4 regions of the Psychrobacter sp. AOP31-B2-9 genome follow, and region 2 is predicted to be linked to each of the others. Evidence: predicted binding sites of a transcription regulator. Region 2 holds the regulator's gene; each other region holds the start of a gene.
The links. The regulator PhoB, encoded in region 2, activates phosphate uptake and scavenging genes when phosphate is short. The targets are predictions, from matches to a motif close to TGTCATNAANCTGTCATAA.
Positions count from the first base shown of each region.

Region 1: a site for PhoB is predicted at 1,846-1,864, ahead of ACT3SX_RS01535 (porin). Genes of this name have one in related genera too.
Region 3: a site for PhoB is predicted at 2,167-2,185, ahead of pstS (phosphate ABC transporter substrate-binding protein PstS). Genes of this name have one in related genera too.
Region 4: a site for PhoB is predicted at 1,401-1,419, ahead of ACT3SX_RS03425 (DNA translocase FtsK). Genes of this name have one in related genera too.

Region 1 covers NZ_JBQSXG010000006.1:17,259-21,489, forward strand. Annotated here, with positions in the region: gene ACT3SX_RS01530 (CTP synthase) at 1-433, opposite strand, end outside; gene ACT3SX_RS01535 (porin) at 697-1,707, opposite strand; gene ACT3SX_RS01540 (malate synthase G) at 2,524-4,231, opposite strand, start outside.
Region 2 covers NZ_JBQSXG010000063.1:2,391-6,621, reverse strand. Annotated here, with positions in the region: gene phoR (phosphate regulon sensor histidine kinase PhoR) at 1-685, opposite strand, end outside; gene phoB (phosphate regulon transcriptional regulator PhoB) at 749-1,453, opposite strand; gene dtd (D-aminoacyl-tRNA deacylase) at 1,599-2,054, opposite strand; gene asd (archaetidylserine decarboxylase) at 2,167-3,003, shown strand; gene ACT3SX_RS08660 (DUF1287 domain-containing protein) at 3,153-3,752, opposite strand; gene ACT3SX_RS08655 (HD domain-containing protein) at 3,900-4,231, opposite strand, start outside.
Region 3 covers NZ_JBQSXG010000016.1:1,056-5,286, forward strand. Annotated here, with positions in the region: gene thiC (phosphomethylpyrimidine synthase ThiC) at 1-1,414, opposite strand, end outside; TPP riboswitch at 1,663-1,807, opposite strand; gene pstS (phosphate ABC transporter substrate-binding protein PstS) at 2,257-3,417, shown strand; gene pstC (phosphate ABC transporter permease subunit PstC) at 3,592-4,231, shown strand, end outside.
Region 4 covers NZ_JBQSXG010000015.1:32,940-37,170, reverse strand. Annotated here, with positions in the region: gene trxB (thioredoxin-disulfide reductase) at 1-726, opposite strand, end outside; gene ACT3SX_RS03425 (DNA translocase FtsK) at 1,467-4,231, shown strand, end outside.

The DNA of each region.
Region 1 (4,231 bases), on a different contig from region 2:
CGGTACCACCAATCTCGATGATAGCGATGTCATAACCTTCACCACTGGCCAAGATTTTACTCTTGATTTCGTCAGTGATATGCGGGATAACCTGTACCGTACCGCCGAGATACTCACCGCGGCGCTCTTTATTCAAGACGTTTTGATAGATACGACCACTGGTGAAGTTATTGCTCTTACTCATCTTTGAATGACGTAAAAAGCGCTCATAATAGCCCAAATCTAAATCTGTCTCGGCACCATCTTCGGTAACGAACACTTCACCATGCTGGAATGGGCTCATCGTACCTGGATCGACATTGATGTACGGATCCATCTTAGTCATCGTGACAGTCACGCCACGTGCTTCAAGTATCGCGGCAAGAGAGGCTGCGGTGATACCTTTTCCTAGTGAGGACACTACCCCACCGGTCACAAATATAAACTTGGTCATAGTACTCTTTCGGTAATTGGTAAAGAAGAATTTTACTAAAAATACGCCATAAAATATAGGGCAAAAATGCAAACTGTCGGAATCTAATGAAAACTAATGTATTCTCACTGAGTTCTACTGTCTGTGCCATGCTTGCAATATGCATTTTAAATGCTTTCGCAGTGATTGCTTTGAAGTTCAGTGCGTCGGATAAATCCATACAAAAAAAACCCACCCCGAAGGGTGAGCTTTTTTAAGTATAGAGTCAGGCTCTACGGGTTGGTTTAGAAGTTGTATTCTAGACCAGCGCCAATGCCTACACCATCATACTCTGAGTTCGCTGAATCGTCTTCTTCGTGAAGATAAGCACCGTATAGATGGCCAGTGGTTGCTGCGTTGAACGCATATTTACCACCAACTGTCGCACGGAATGCTTCGTCGTCGTTCTGACCGTCGTCGTTAGTTACGAAGTCACCTTGTGCATAAGCAGTCCAAGGCGTAGCAGTCGCCATTTCACCACTGATAGTGAATAAGTTTTCGTTGTTGTCAGTATCAAAGTCAGTGTTTTGATATAGAGCACCGACAGTCAATACTGGGCTAACAGCGTAGTTACCACTTACACGAAGGGCGCTTTTTACCCAACCATTCAGCTCAGCTTCGTATTCACGTTCTTCAGGAGTTAAACCAGCAGTTAGGCTACCTGAAGACTGAAGATAACTAGCACCAACGTTCATTGGACCTGTGCCGTATGTGGCTGCGATACCAGCTAGGTTCTCTTCGTTACCATCTTCTGCTTCATCTAAGCCGTACATAGCCATGACTTGCACACCATTATAGTCAGGCGAGAAATAAGCCAAAGCATTATCGATACGTGGAGCATCAGCAGCTGTTAGTACTGCATCGCCACCTATTACACCACCAGCTGTTACGTTTGCAAAGTTTACGTAGTCATCGACAGCAGTCAAACGACCAGCAAGCATCGTACCGTACTGGTCATTGGCTAGACCAAGGTAAGTATCACGAGCATAGAACTGATCACCGTCATCAGCGTCTGCGTCAACACCATACTCAAGTTGATATACAACGTCAGTATTTGCAGTCAAAGCTTCAGAACCTTTGAAGCCAACGCGTGAAGAGGCAGAGTTTAGTTTAGTACGCTCATCTTGATCGATGCCATCAGTGTCAGCTTCAATAACGTCAAGAGTTAAAAATGCTTTACCATAAACTGTTGGCGCGGCGTTGGCTGCAGAAACAGATAGGGCAGCAACTGCTGTAGCTAAAAGTAGTTTTTTCATTGGGTATCTCCACTTTACAATTTTTAGTAATAAGCGAGCTATTATTAGCTGGTGCTCATAATGGTATCGTCACAAATCCTCAAAGAAATAATGTGTAACTGGCTACCGAGATTAGTCAGAAACAAGTGTGGCGAAGTTTTATTACAGTAAGATGAAAAAGCCATGGCTTACACGATTGGGATTAAAAAAGTAACATTCATGTAAATATTGGTCTTTATCACTCTATTGCGTAACATCCGTTACCAAACTCATACTTCGAGTACAAGCATATCAACTTTGACATAATTTGCAACACATTTTTTTGGTTTTTGAATATAGAAATCCGCAAACACTATATCCCTTATAGAATGTAAGCCTTTACAAAAATTCCTCTGTTTTCTCAAAGAGATAAAGGCAGGATTGATTGGTATAAATACTAAAAACATAACATCGTGGTCATAAATATCATATAAAAGACAAAAATAAAGCGATACCTGTCGAAACAAGTATCGCTCATAATATGTTTGTAGTCCTGTAACAAAATCCTGTTACAGATCTCAGCTACATGAGCTTATTACCAGACCAAGCGCCATGATTCAACTATCGAGCCACATTATTATCAACACCGATATCAACACCGATAAAATAAACTAATGTTATCAAAGCATGTCATCACTTTAAACACAGTGACCAAAACGACAGCCAAACTCAAAAAATAGTCAGGATAATATCAAGCGATTTAATGCAGTTTAGCCAGAATTTGGGCCGCTTCAAGCCATTTACGGCTTAAATGAGCTCAGTGCTAGGTCACAGCCTAGCATCAGTGTATATCTAACTCTAAGTATTCGCTTTTAAGTCAAGGCGTGCTTGATGCAGTAATGGCTCAGTATAGCCACTAGGCTGCTCACGACCTTTAAACACCAAGTCACAAGCCGCTTTGAATGCATAAGAGTTTTCAAAATCACTGGCCATCGCTTGATAACTGCTGTCACCGGCATTCTGCTCATCAACAACTTTTGCCATGCGTTTCATGGTCTCTAACACTTGCTCTTCACTGACGACATTATGATGCAACCAGTTGGCTATATGCTGGCTTGAGATACGCAATGTGGCCCTATCCTCCATGAGACCGACATCATTGATATCAGGTACTTTAGAGCAACCTACACCTTGATTGACCCAACGTACAACATAACCTAAGATGCCTTGAGCGTTATTGTCTAGCTCTTGCTGCTTTTCTTCTTTTGTCCAGCTGGTATCTTTCGCCAATGGAATGGTCAAAATATCATCTAAGCTAGCACGCTCACGTGATTTCAGGCCATCTTGGACATCAGCGACATTTACTTGATGATAGTGCATACTGTGTAAGGTTGCGCCTGTTGGTGATGGCACCCATGCGGTACTGGCACCAGACTGAGGATGTGCCGCTTTAGTATCCATCATTTCCTTCATCTCATCAGGCTTCGCCCACATGCCTTTACCAATCTGAGCAACACCCTGTAAACCTGTCTCTAGACCGATATCTACATTCCACTGCTCATAAGCTGGTTGCCATGTTTGTGACTTCATCTCGCCTTTTGGTACAAATGCTCCAGCATTCATACTGGTGTGCATCTCGTCACCCGTACGGTCTAAGAAGCCTGTGTTAATAAAGATGACACGTTCTTTTGCTTGACGAATGGCTTCTTTTAAGTTGACCGTCATACGACGCTCTTCGTCCATGATACCGATTTTAATAGTATTGCGCTCTAGGCCTAATAGATCTTCTGTCGCGTTAAACAAGTCATTGGCCATTTTCACTTCTTCAGGGCCATGCATTTTTGGCTTAACAATATACATAGAGCCTTTACGTGAATTCGATAGCGCGTTTGTACCTTTGAGATCATTTAAAGATAATAGCGGTGTAATCAGACCATCCATCAGGCCTTCAAATATTTGCTCTTGACCATTCCCTAAATCCACTAGGATTGCTGGATTTTGCATCAAGTGACCGACATTACGGATAAGCAATAATGAACGACCCGGTAGGATAAGCTTGCCACCGTCTGGCGTGGTGTATTCACGGTCTGGATTTTGCTTACGAGTGCGTGTCTTACCACCTTTTTCAAAAGTTTCTTGTAGGTCTGCATTCATCAATCCAAGCCAGTTACGATAGACTTCAACTTTTTCTTCGGCATCAACGGCAGCGATTGAATCTTCACAATCTTGAATCGCAGTAATCGCGGACTCAAGCAATACGTCTTTGATGTTTGCTGGATCATCTTTGCCTACTGGATTATTGGCGTCGATTTGAATTTCGGCATGCAAATTATTATTTTTTAATAAAATACCTGTAGGCGCTGCTGCATCACCCACAAAACCTGCAAATTTTTCAGCGGATTTTAACGAAGTACTACTATCACCCTGAACAATCTCAAGCTGACCATCAACGACTTTAAAGCCTGTAGCATCATTGTATGAACCTGATGCTAGCGCAAAATGCTCATCTAAGAATGCTTTAGCGTAAGCAACAACTGCAGCACCGCGAGTCGGATTATAGCCGCCT
Region 2 (4,231 bases):
CATACGCTTGGTTATAGGCTTGCGCATCATCATATACATGCGTCAGCAGCTTGGTCATATTAATATAATTGAACTCATGAGTTTCTTCGATTTCGATGCGAGATAGTAGCAGTAAATCATTTACGATTCTATTCATGCGTGCTGTCTGCTGGGTCATCAGCTCAAAACCACGTCGCCACTGTGGCGGCATATCAGGCTGATGTGAGAAGTTTTCTAGATAGCCCATCATCACTGTCAATGGTGTACGCAGCTCATGTGAGACATTGGCCACAAAATCGCGGCGCATTTCCTCTAAATGCTGTAAGCGCGTCACATCATAAATAATGAGTAGTTTTTCATCACCGAACGGCGTTATTTCGCACTTTAGGTAACGCTTAGCATCTCGCCATGACTCTATATGAACACCATCGTTCGGTATGGGTATCGAATGATAGTATTCACGAAACTCAGGCGCACTCACAAAGTCAAAAATACTTTGACCTTTAGACCTTGCTTGTAATAGGAGTAAATCTTCTGCCGCTTGATTCCACCACTCTAATCCATCATCATTATTCAGTAAAATAACTGCATCTCGTAGCGCTTGTACGGCGCTACTGATCTTTTTAAGTTGTGCTGTCGCATTCTGCTGGGCGGCTGGCTCTAACGCACCCTGTTGCTCATTTTCTATTGGCATTATCACGCTCATCCGTCATCCTTAGCACTATTCACTATATTACGTTGCAATTGCTATGACACTTTTTATCGTAAATCAAGTTGGTTCAATAAAGCTAGAAAATCGATAGCCTATACCACGCACCGTTTGTATCAACGTATCACACTGATGCGGGCGCAATAACGTGCGCAAACGCTTAATGTGTACATCAACGGTTCTATCTTCAATATAGACATTGCCGCCCCATACCTGATCTAGCAGCTGTGTCCGCGTATAGGCACGCTCTGGGTGGCTCATAAAAAATGCCAGCAATCGATACTCAGTGGGGCCGACATCGATGACTTTACCAGCAGCTGTCACGCGCTGGCTTTTGGTGTCTAAACTTAGCTTTCCAACTTCGATAGGCTTATCACTACTCAGCGCACTACTGCGACGTAGTACAGCTTTGATTCTAGAGATCAGCTCACGTGTAGAGAATGGCTTGGTCATATAGTCATCAGCACCCGCATCGAGACCATGAACTTTGCTATCTTCTTCACTTTTAGCCGTCAACATAATGACAGGGATTTCAGAAAGCATTTCGTCGTTTTTGAGCATACGGCAAAAATCAACGCCACTTTTGTCGCCAGGGAGCATCCAATCTAATAAAATAAGCGCAGGTCTATGATCAACCACTTGTTGATGCGCTTCTGATACGTCAACTGCCTGCAAGCTATCAAACCCTGCCATATCTAGCGTCATAACAATCATTTCACGAATCGCAGGCTCATCTTCAACAATTAAAATTTGCTCATTATACATACGGTATTCTCAGCGTTAGAGGACAAAACTTACCCTAAAAAATAGGCGCTAGTTGCTCGCCAGATTTTATCTATTAGACGGATTAATTATGACAGCTTAATGACATTTGTTTTAACTGCCTTTTCTTAATATCAAATCCAAGTGTTTAATTTACTTCTAATAAAAAATTCAACGGCCCATCATTGATACTCAATACTTGCATATCAGCACCAAACTGACCAGTAGCGACCTGAGAATGCTGCACCTGTGCATAGGCGACCAATTGTGCAAACAACGCTCGTGCGGCATCAGGGGCCATGGCATTGCCAAAGTCAGGACGACGCCCTTTGTCTGTCTTTGCCATTAGAGTAAATTGTGAGACTAGTAATAACCCACCACCTACTTGTTGGAGGTTTTTATCTAATTTACCATATTTAGCAGGGTTCTCATCATTTTCAAAGATACGATAAGTCAGAATTTTATCGATCATTTTCTGCGCACTTTGTAGCGTATCATCGTGACCCAAACCAATATATGCCAACACACCTTGCTCAATATTACCGACACAGTGTCCATCGATAGTAACACTCGCACCCTTTACTCTTTGTATTAGTGCTTTCATTTACTGACTCCTTACAGATTATGCTCATACAATAATATGCTGTCCATGGTAAAATGCAGCCACTCACTTGCCTATTAATTATTACATCAAACTCTATTTTGGTAACCTCATTATGAATTTATTCACCACTTTGCAACAGCTTGTCCCACAACAACAGCTAAGTAAAGTTGCTGGACGTTTGGCTGCCAGTCGACACCCTTACGTCAAACGTGCTTTTATCCGTAGTTTTGCAAAGGCATACCATGTCAGCTTGGACGAATATGAGCGCCAAAGCCTTAACGCTTATGAAAGTTTTAATGACTTTTTTACTCGTGAGCTCAAAGAAAATGTTCGCCCTATCGACACCACAGTTGACGGTATTGTCAGCCCTGCGGATGGTATCATCTCTCAACTCGGTCAGATTGACAACCATAAACTGCTCCAAGCCAAAGGACGCTACTATGACGTCGGGCAGCTACTCGCCGACAGCGAAGATGGTAGCTATTTTGCTGATGGTAGCTTTGCGACCGTCTATCTAGCACCTAGTAATTATCATCGTGTCCATATGCCATTCGCGGGCACCTTGACCAAGACACGCTACGTACCAGGTACGCTGTTTTCAGTCAATACCACCACGGCAGCTAACATACCTGACTTGTTTGCGCGCAATGAGCGCTTGGTTTGTATATTTGATACAGCCTACGGTAAAGCCGCTGTGGTGATGGTTGGGGCGATGATTGTCGCTGGTATCGAGACAGTAGCGACAGGCAAGATTGCCCGTACTCAGGATATTCAAGAAGCAGAGCATGACATGAGCTTTGAGAAAGGCGATGAACTTGGCCGTTTTTACTTAGGCTCAACGGCGATTGTCGTATTGCCAAAAGCCGCAAAGGCTGACTGGCAAGACAGTATGAAAGCCAATAGTGTGGTGCAAATGGGACAGTTATTGGGCAATATCAATACCAAGTAAAGTGTCCTTTCGTACAAAAACTAAAGCCCAGTTAGACGTCATGATTTGCGTCTAACTGGGCTCTTTGCTGACTTTAGCTGATACTAAGATGGTTCATGCTCATATCGAAAGCGCTTCAGTACCGAAAACCTTTCAATATTAAAAGTCTCTTAATATCGAAAATGCTTATGAATAGGATAAGCAAATAGGATGTTTTCTTCTTGTGTACCGCGTCCGATATTATGAATAATCATCGGAGTGCCATCGGGGGCTAATTTGTCTGAGACGATACCTATATGTGGTAAATTACCATTCGGCAAGCGCCATGACACGATATCTCCTGCTTGAAAACTGTCTTTATCGGTAATCGATAATGTCTGTCCATGGCGATCAAAAAACGCTTCAAGATTGGGTACACGGCGATGATCGATGTTTTTGTCCGTCGACTTTAACCCCCAGTTTTTTGGATAGCTTGACCAGTTGGACTTCATGTCATGATTGACCAATTGCTGTAGATCGATATTTTGCAGGCGATAAGCTCTAATGACGACATCCGTACAGACACCTGTTTCTATCGGTACATCACCACGCGGAAAATCCAATTTACGATAAGCAGGATCATAACTAGTGGTAACGCCGATTTGCTTTTTGGCATCATTTGCCAATTTATCACCACTGCTTACGGAGGTTGTTGCTTGAGATATTTGCGCCAAACCCAATGCACTGACTAAAACCAGTGATTTGCATAGTGTTTTATAAGTTACAGACATTCTCATTTAACCATCTCTTTTTCATTGAAACTATATCCTAGTACACTAACACGTACAAAGAATAAGTAAGTTGTAAAATCTTTAAGCAATCCAACCATCCACCTAGAAATATGTTAGAAAAACTTAAAACTAAGCCGTGTTGAACATTCACAAGTCAAGCAACCACCCCTGCTGAGTCGCGTATCTAATATTTTCTGCTAACCAGTCATGAATACTAGGGAAGCTGTCTTTGATAAAATCATGTGCACCGCTCACTTGCGAGCGCGTAACACCTAGCTCAATCCATGTTTTTCCTTCAGTATTTAGATTGAGTAAAAAAGGCAACAGTCGATCAACCACTTTTAGCAGCTGAGCCTCTTTGCTATCGCCCGTTTCTTGCTCCTCCCAGACCTCGCATAAATCTGCAATACCATTGCCACGCTCCGCTTGCAATCGAGCAATGCCTTCGCGCTCTTCAACGTGTGCAGTACTACGGCTGC
Region 3 (4,231 bases), on a different contig from region 2:
CTGGACCTTCAATCATCACCTGTACATCATGTTTCCATGCGATTTTGGTCAGCTCACCCAGGGTGCGCAGCTCGCCAAACTGTGCTTCATCATTAGCATCTTGCAAACAACCTGGACGCAAGCCATCACCCAAGCTAAAGGCCACATCGTACTGCTTCATGATTTCACAGATGTCTTCAAAATGCGTGTATAAGAAGCTCTCTTGATGATGAGCGAGACACCACTGCGCCATGATAGAGCCACCACGCGAGACGATACCCGTTAGGCGATTGGCAGTGAGTGGCACATAACGTAGTAGTACGCCTGCATGAATAGTGAAGTAATCGACGCCTTGTTCTGCTTGCTCAATTAGTGTATCGCGGAAGATTTCCCAAGTGAGGTCTTCTGCCACGCCATCGACTTTTTCGAGCGCTTGATAAATCGGTACGGTGCCAATCGGTACTGGCGAGTTACGAATCAACCATTCACGGGTTTCGTGAATATGGTTGCCAGTCGACAGATCCATGATGTTATCCGCACCCCAACGCGTGGCCCACGTCATTTTAGACACTTCTTCATCGATAGAAGAGCCTAGTGCTGAGTTACCGATATTGGCATTGATTTTCACTAAGAAATTGCGTCCGATAATCATCGGCTCAGACTCTGGGTGGTTGATGTTGTTTGGGATAATCGCGCGACCTGCTGCTACCTCGCTACGCACAAACTCAGGGGTAATAGCCGTAGGGGTATTGGCGCCAAAGTTCTCACCATCGTGTTGACGCATATCGGTCAGCTCATGCTGTTTTTGCGTTTCACGAATGGCGATATATTCCATTTCTGGAGTGATGATACCGCGACGCGCGTAGTACATTTGCGTGACGTTACCAGCTTTTCCGTCGATATTTTTGGCACGGCGAGGTTTGTCGATGTGAGCGAATCTAAGGTTCGCAGTAGTGATATCACGGGCACGCGCTTGTCCGTATGAGCTAGACAACCCGCTTAATTGTTCAGTATCACCACGTTCATTTATCCAGCCTTCACGCAGCTTTGGCAAACCTTTTGTCAAATCAATTTCGACGTTGGGATCGGTATAAACGCCAGAGGTGTCATAGACATAAAAGGGTGGGTTTTGTTCCCAATCGGCTTCGTCGACACCTTGTATAGGAGTAGGGTCTAGGGTAATTTCGCGCATCGGTACTTGAATATCAGGGCGTGAGCCTTCGATATAGACTTTGCGAGAGGCTGGAAGTATACGATGTAAGTCGCGAGCATCTTCTTCGAATCGCGCATCACTTGCTGTGCGGTGAGCTGGCGTTTTTAGCGCATCCGCTTTTTTATCGGCTTTACTGTGGCTCGTTTGAGCGGGCTCTGAAGCAAGAAGAGTGTCATCAGCTGGGATGTGAGTCTGTGCTGCTTGTATATTAGAAGTCGTCATATGCTGTCCTAGCGTGTTGGTTTTTGAATAAAAGCAACACCGCCAGTAGCTGCGGGGGTGGCATCTGTAATCTAGACAATTTCAGTTTATGAACATCAGCCAACGACCAAACAGGGTCGTCGCGGATGATGTCGATGTAACCTTGGACGCAACTTTATATTGATACTCACTACTTTAGTAACGTCAAACGTATACTAAAATAGTCATGATAATAAAAAGGCATTTCTGCACGTCCTTTGTCATACATAACAAAGTGCTTAAGACTTCCCTGCGTCGGTACTAACCGCATCAGGTTCGGCGGGTGATCTCTCAGCGAATGTATCAAAGTGGCCGATTTAATAAAGTAAATTTAATAAATCAGGCCAATTATACATCGCACCCCGAGTCTGTCAGTGTTGTAAATCTCTTTCATATTAACAAAATTATTCATAGAGGGCTAGGGCGTGTCCTCAATTCAAACGAGTGTCCTCTAAATGGGCTAAAAATAGCTAAATTTTGCCAAACATCGTTAAATAGTTGGTCAATATCTCGATATTATCTGTACTATTTTCCTCGTTTGGCGGCAATTTATCTCATTTTTATTACCATATTTAAAATGAGGAAACGCCCTAATAATATTTAGGGGCGAGTATCGTGTTTTAACTATAGCGTCTATAGGTAATTGAGTTGTTTTTATAGCGTTTAGCAGGCTATCGATTGAATGGTGTACATACCTTAATCATTAATAGCAAATAAAAGGCTGGTCATGAAATTGTCATTAAACTGTCATAAAAACTTGGCAAGATAGCACGCATGTCACAAACAATGCTTTTTTGTATGTTGTTAAACTTTAGGAGTCTTACATGCGTTATTCGTTATTAGCAGTAGCCGTTAGTTGTACCTTAGTACTTACGGCATGTAATCAATCAACTGAAACGACAGAATCTGCTGCTGATAGTGCTGTCGCGACTGAGACAGCAACTACCCAAACAGCAGGGTCTTCATCTGCCACAGATTTTAAATCTGCTGAAAATATCGCAATGAATATCACTGGTGCTGGTGCTTCTTTTCCGCAGCCTATCTATGCTAAGTGGTCTTACGACTACAACGCTGCTACTGGTGGTCAAGTGAATTATCAGTCAATTGGCTCTTCTGGCGGTATCAAGCAAATCCAATCAAAAACAGTTGATTTTGGCGCTTCTGATGCACCTATGACACCTGAAGAGTTAGATGAAGCTGGTTTGATTCAGTTTCCAACGGTTATCGGTGGCGTCGTACCTATCGTAAACATTGATGGTGTTGAGCCTGGTCAATTGCAGTTAGACGGTGAGACTTTAGCAAATATCTATCTAGGTAAGATTAACAACTGGAATGATCCTGCGATTAAAGCCACGAACCCTGATTTAACGCTACCTGATGCTGCGATTACTACTGTATTCCGCTCAGACGGCTCAGGCACTACCTTTAACTTTACTGATTATTTGGCAAAAGTGTCAACGGATTGGAAAGACAGTGTCGGCGTTGATAAGACTGTGAAATGGCCAACTTCTGCTACTGGTGCAGGCGGTAAAGGTAATGAAGGTGTATCAAGCTACGTCAATCGTATGAAAAACTCAATTGGCTATGTTGAGTATGCTTATGCCAAGCAAAACAATATGTCACATACAGCCTTACAAAATGCGGCGGGTAATTTCGTGCAACCTTCTGCAGAAACGTTTGCAGCAGCCGGTGATATTGATTGGTCGCAACAAGAAGGCTTTTATAAAGTTATCACCAACTCTGAGACTGAACAAGCATGGCCAATCGCCGCTGCGACTTTCATCTTAGTACATAAGCAACCAGAAAACCCTCAGCAAGTGGCTGGCGTATTGAACTTCTTTGATTGGGCTTATACCCAAGGTGATGATGATGCCATGGCACTAGATTACGTTCCTTTCTCTGATACAGCCGTTGCGTTATTCAAAGATAAATGGAATGAAGTGAAGGGCAGTGATGGACAGCCAGCTTATACAGCAGCCCAGTAACTGATTTCTGTTAAATATTATTTAGCGTTTTTGCAGTTACCCTCTCGAATAACTATTCTCCGGTAGTTATTTGAGAGGTTTTATCACAGTAAATTTGCTCCTAAGCTTGCTGTGATAAAGCCCAATAAAGATTTCTAATATTTTGACTCAACCCTATTCAATGCTGAGACACTTATGAATGATTTAAGGTCCCAACTGGCCAAACAAAAACGCTACGATTTTTTGTTTGTCAATGCAACCAAAGCTTTTGCCATTCTTGTCCTAATGTCTTTAGGTGGTATTTTAGTCTCATTGATAGTCGGTGCATGGCCGAGTATTCAAGAGTTTGGTTTGGGCTTTTATACCAGCAATAACTGGGATACAGTTGCCAACGAGTACGGTGCATTGGCGCCTATTTACGGCACATTGATCACATCTTTTATTGCCATTTTAATTGCGGTTCCCGTCAGTTTTGGTATTGCCATATTTTTGACTGAGATGTGTCCAAAATTCTTAAAAAAACCGCTCGGTATTGCGATTGAGTTATTAGCAGGTATTCCCTCTATCATTTATGGTATGTGGGGATTGTTTGTATTTGCTCCTTTCTTTGGCGACCATATTCAGCCATGGTTCATCGAACACATTGGTCCACTGCCTATCATTGGCAAGCTATTTACAGGTGCGCCAATGGGGTTAGGTATGTTTACCGCATCGCTAGTACTTGCCATCATGATCATTCCTTTTATCGCAGCCACTATGCGTGATGTCTTTTCGGTCGTGCCAGACCTGCTTAAAGAGTCAGCTTATGGAATGGGCGCGACCACTTGGGAAGTTA
Region 4 (4,231 bases), on a different contig from region 2:
ACCAAATACGTCTAATTGTTTGGTGCTGCCATTTTCAGTAGATTCAATAATGACACCATTAACGCCTGAATCATCACCAACGACTTCTTTGACGTAGTGGTTCCATTCAATTTTAACATTGCCATTTTTGGCTTTTTCAAACAGTTTGTCTTGCAGAATTTTTTCTGAGCGTAAGCTGTCACGGCGATGAACTAGTGTGACCTCTGCTGCAATATTAGATAAGTATAAAGCTTCTTCAACGGCAGTATTACCGCCACCAATGACAGCGACTTTTTGGTTTTTATAAAAGAAACCGTCACATGTGGCACAAGCCGAAACCCCTAAACCTTTAAACTTGGTTTCTGATTCTAGTCCTAGATACTGCGCAGATGCGCCTGTAGAGATAATCAAAGCATCACAAGTATAGCTGCCGTTATTGCCGGTCAGCTCAAAAGGGCGCACATTTAAATTCACCGCATTGATATGGTCATAAACCAACTCTGTACCGAAGCGTTCAGCGTGTGCTTTCATGCGCTCCATCAATGCAGGACCCGTTAAATCATGGGCGTCGCCTGGCCAGTTATCAACTTCAGTCGTGGTTGTCAGCTGTCCACCCACTTCCATGCCAGTGACCATGACTGGTTTTAGGTTGGCACGAGCAGCATAAACGGCAGCAGCATAACCAGCAGGACCTGAGCCTAAAATAATGAGTTTTTCGTGACGTGTAGCGGTGTTGTCAGTTGCCATGAGTTGTTCCTTGCTAAATATAAGAGTTGAAAATGTGAAGAATCAATATAATCAGAATATTCTAAAGTTTGTCATTAGGATATGTTCTTATTTTAAAAATGGTGATAAAAATGAGATAAATTGCCGTTAAACAAGAAAAATAGTATTGATAATATATAGAATATTGACCAGCTATTTGACGATGTTTAGGTAGATTTAGCCGTTTTTAGCCCATCGAGATGACTATCGATTAAATTGAAGACACGCCCCAATACAGTTTTTATCATTGTTGTGTGATAGTAACATAAGGGTAGTGGCCGAAAAGTGCAAGTTTGCTAAAACAAAGATGGGTATCATTAGAATCAAAGCATGTTTGCCTTGAAATATTATAGCGATGAAACATGAATATTTTGTAGCGTTTCTACAAATTTCTAGCGTTTCTGCAAAATTTCTAGCAATTATTCTGTTAGCTGTATGTCTAAAATATGGTTTTTTGTTTAAATTCGATATTGACAGACTTTCTTGGACTCTTTCTTGATAAGAGTGTCGCCACTACGGCTATGTATTTGTTATTATAAGAAGTTATGCCAAGCGTGGTATGAGTCAAAAACAGTTGCTAACGATAGCTTTTATTTATGGCTTTTAAGACGACCAATATCTTTGTAATACTTCGCTAACCATTTTATATCAGCACTTTATGTCAGCATGATTAGGATTAGTCATGTATTGACGACCATCTTTAATAACAAGGCAGATCTTACGTGATATCAGCACCGCTTATTGAGTATTTAAAAAAAGGAATATTTACCCTTATTGGGTTAATACTGGCCGTTTATCTGTTTGTCATTTTAATGACCTATACAGGTAATGATCCTAGTTGGTCGCATATCAGTAGTGATATGACCACGATTAATAATGTGGGTGGCGCATCGGGTGCTTGGTTGTCTGATTTGCTCTATAGTTTCTTTGGTTTTGGTGCATGGTGGCTGTTAGCATTTTTGGTTTATGAGTCCGTCCTTATTTGGTGGGACAATAAGCCAACATTTTGGTTGATGCGTTTGATTGCTTATGTCTTCTTATTGTTAAGTGCCAGCGCCTTATTTGCGCAATTGGTTGCCTTGGTTCAGCACGTAACTGATGCAACTGTAACAAAGCTTGAGGGTGTGGCTGGTGGCATTATTGGACTTGAGTTACAGTCGCGTTTGGCTCAGCTTTTATCGCAGTGGGGGAGTGTATTTTTCTTGACTGCTTTCGTTGTTATTACTGCTACCTTTGCCTTTAATATTCATTGGCTTGCGATTTATCAGAAGGTTACAACGTTGTCATGGCTTGGCTCAGGAGTAAAACAAAAAGATATCACAAATGATACTCGTTCAGCATCTCAAGCAGGCATGATCTCTGAGAAAAGTAATGAAAGCAAAGAGAATGAGAAGACTAATAAAGAAACTGCGGAATACGAGCAGTTGCCACTTGAATTACAGTCTACGGAGAGTGCTCAATCACTGGATAACAGTGGTCGGTTTAGTCACGTTTTATCAGATTTCTTAGCGACATCGGGCCTTGCCGATAGCGTGAAAGCCTCTGTGGTAGCAGCAACACAAACAGCGATGTCTAGTGCTTCTAGTAATGACAATAGAGAGCATTTTCAGACGGCAGAATCGATGCCTAGCGGTACTGTAGATAATACGGCTCACCATACGAATGTATCGTCGACGTCAAGTGCAGCACCGACTCCGGTTCGTAAAGTTGAACCTAGCTTTGCTTGGAATGATGCCAATACCGTGGATGACTTGCTGGCCAGTGAGCAAATGGCTTATAACGCTGATATTGTGAACGATTCGGCTTCTGCTATATCGGTACCTAATGACAGCAAAACTGAGTCGCCAGATATGGCAAATTCAGTCTCTACAAGGATGTCAACCACAGAAACATCTGAGGCTCAACCAACGATTCGTTCGCAGACAAAAGCGATTCAGTCGCCAATTGAGGCGCCAGAAGCAACAGCAACAACAGAGAGTATTGATACATTGGCAGATGCTTGGCTAGCAGAGCATGCAACGCCTATCGTTGATAAGTCTATGACAGCGTTGCAATCAGATAATATGGCTGCACAGCCAGTGCAAGAGGCGTCTGTCGAATCTGAGCGAGATATGTCCAGTGAGACTCCGATTAATAACGCTACTGCAGCTGCCAGTATAACGCCGTCCTCTTTTGATGAATTATCTAATAACCAAGTGGAAGTATCTAGTAACGCTATAGCGCCGACTGTGATTGAAAAACCTATCACTAAACCGGTACCAGTAGTCAGCGATCCTGTGTCAGCAGCGATAGATATGACACCAACCAATACGCCTCCTGCCAATCCAAAAGCCGCACCAACGGTAGAAGTAACCAGTCTAGCCTCAAACGTGCCTGAGCCTAAAACGCCTGCGCAACCGTCTGTTAGCTTCGCTGTGCCAGAGGGTGATAGCAGTAATCATATCACTGATATGATGCCAGAGAGCGACAATGACGATACCAATGTACCAGTCATGCCGCATATTAGTGATGATGAAGCTTTTAGTCAAAAATCACGTTCGATGCAAACGGCAGCCTATCGCAGCAGTCTAACGCCTATTCCAGAAATGTCTATATTGGATAAGCCCGATCCTGACCGTAAGCCTAGCTATACCGTGGTTGAGCTGGAAAAACTGTCTGAGTTATTAGAAATTAAGCTACAAGAGTTTAATGTAAAGGCCTCTGTAGTTAATGCTATTCCAGGACCTGTCGTCACTCGTTTTGAAGTGGAGTTAGCTGCTGGGGTCAAAGCCAGTAAAGTAACAGGCATTTCACGTGATTTGGCGCGTTCATTATCGATGGCTTCTTTGCGTGTCGTCGAAGTGATTCCAGGCAAACCATATATCGGTATTGAAGTACCTAATAAGAAACGTGAAATGGTACGTTTGATTGAATTACTCAATACCGAAACGTTTAAAGACCCAAAAGCGCAGATTAGTATGGCGATGGGTAAAGATATCGGTGGTAATCCGATCATTACCGACCTTGCTCGTGCACCGCATATGTTGGTTGCTGGTACGACAGGTTCTGGTAAGTCAGTATTGGTCAACTCGATGTTGCTTTCCATGCTACTCAAATACACACCAAATGAGCTGCGTCTTATTCTGATTGATCCAAAGCAATTAGAGCTTGCTAACTATAATGACATTCCGCATCTGTTAACGCCTGTCGTAACCGATATGACCGAGGCGGCGAGTGCTTTATCATGGTGTGTGGCAGAGATGGAGCGCCGCTATCAGCTCATGAGTTTGCTTAAAGTGCGTAAGCTTAATGAGTTCAATAAAAAAGTCATCGCGGCAGAGGAGTCGGGGAATCCAATGCTCGATCCTTTATGGCGGCCTAATGACAGCGTGAGCATTAGCCAAGCACCCAAGCTCAAAGTATTACCAATGATTGTGATTGTTGCCGATGAGTTTGCCGATATGATTATGCAGGTGGGTAAACAAGCTGAAGAGCTTATCACCCGCTT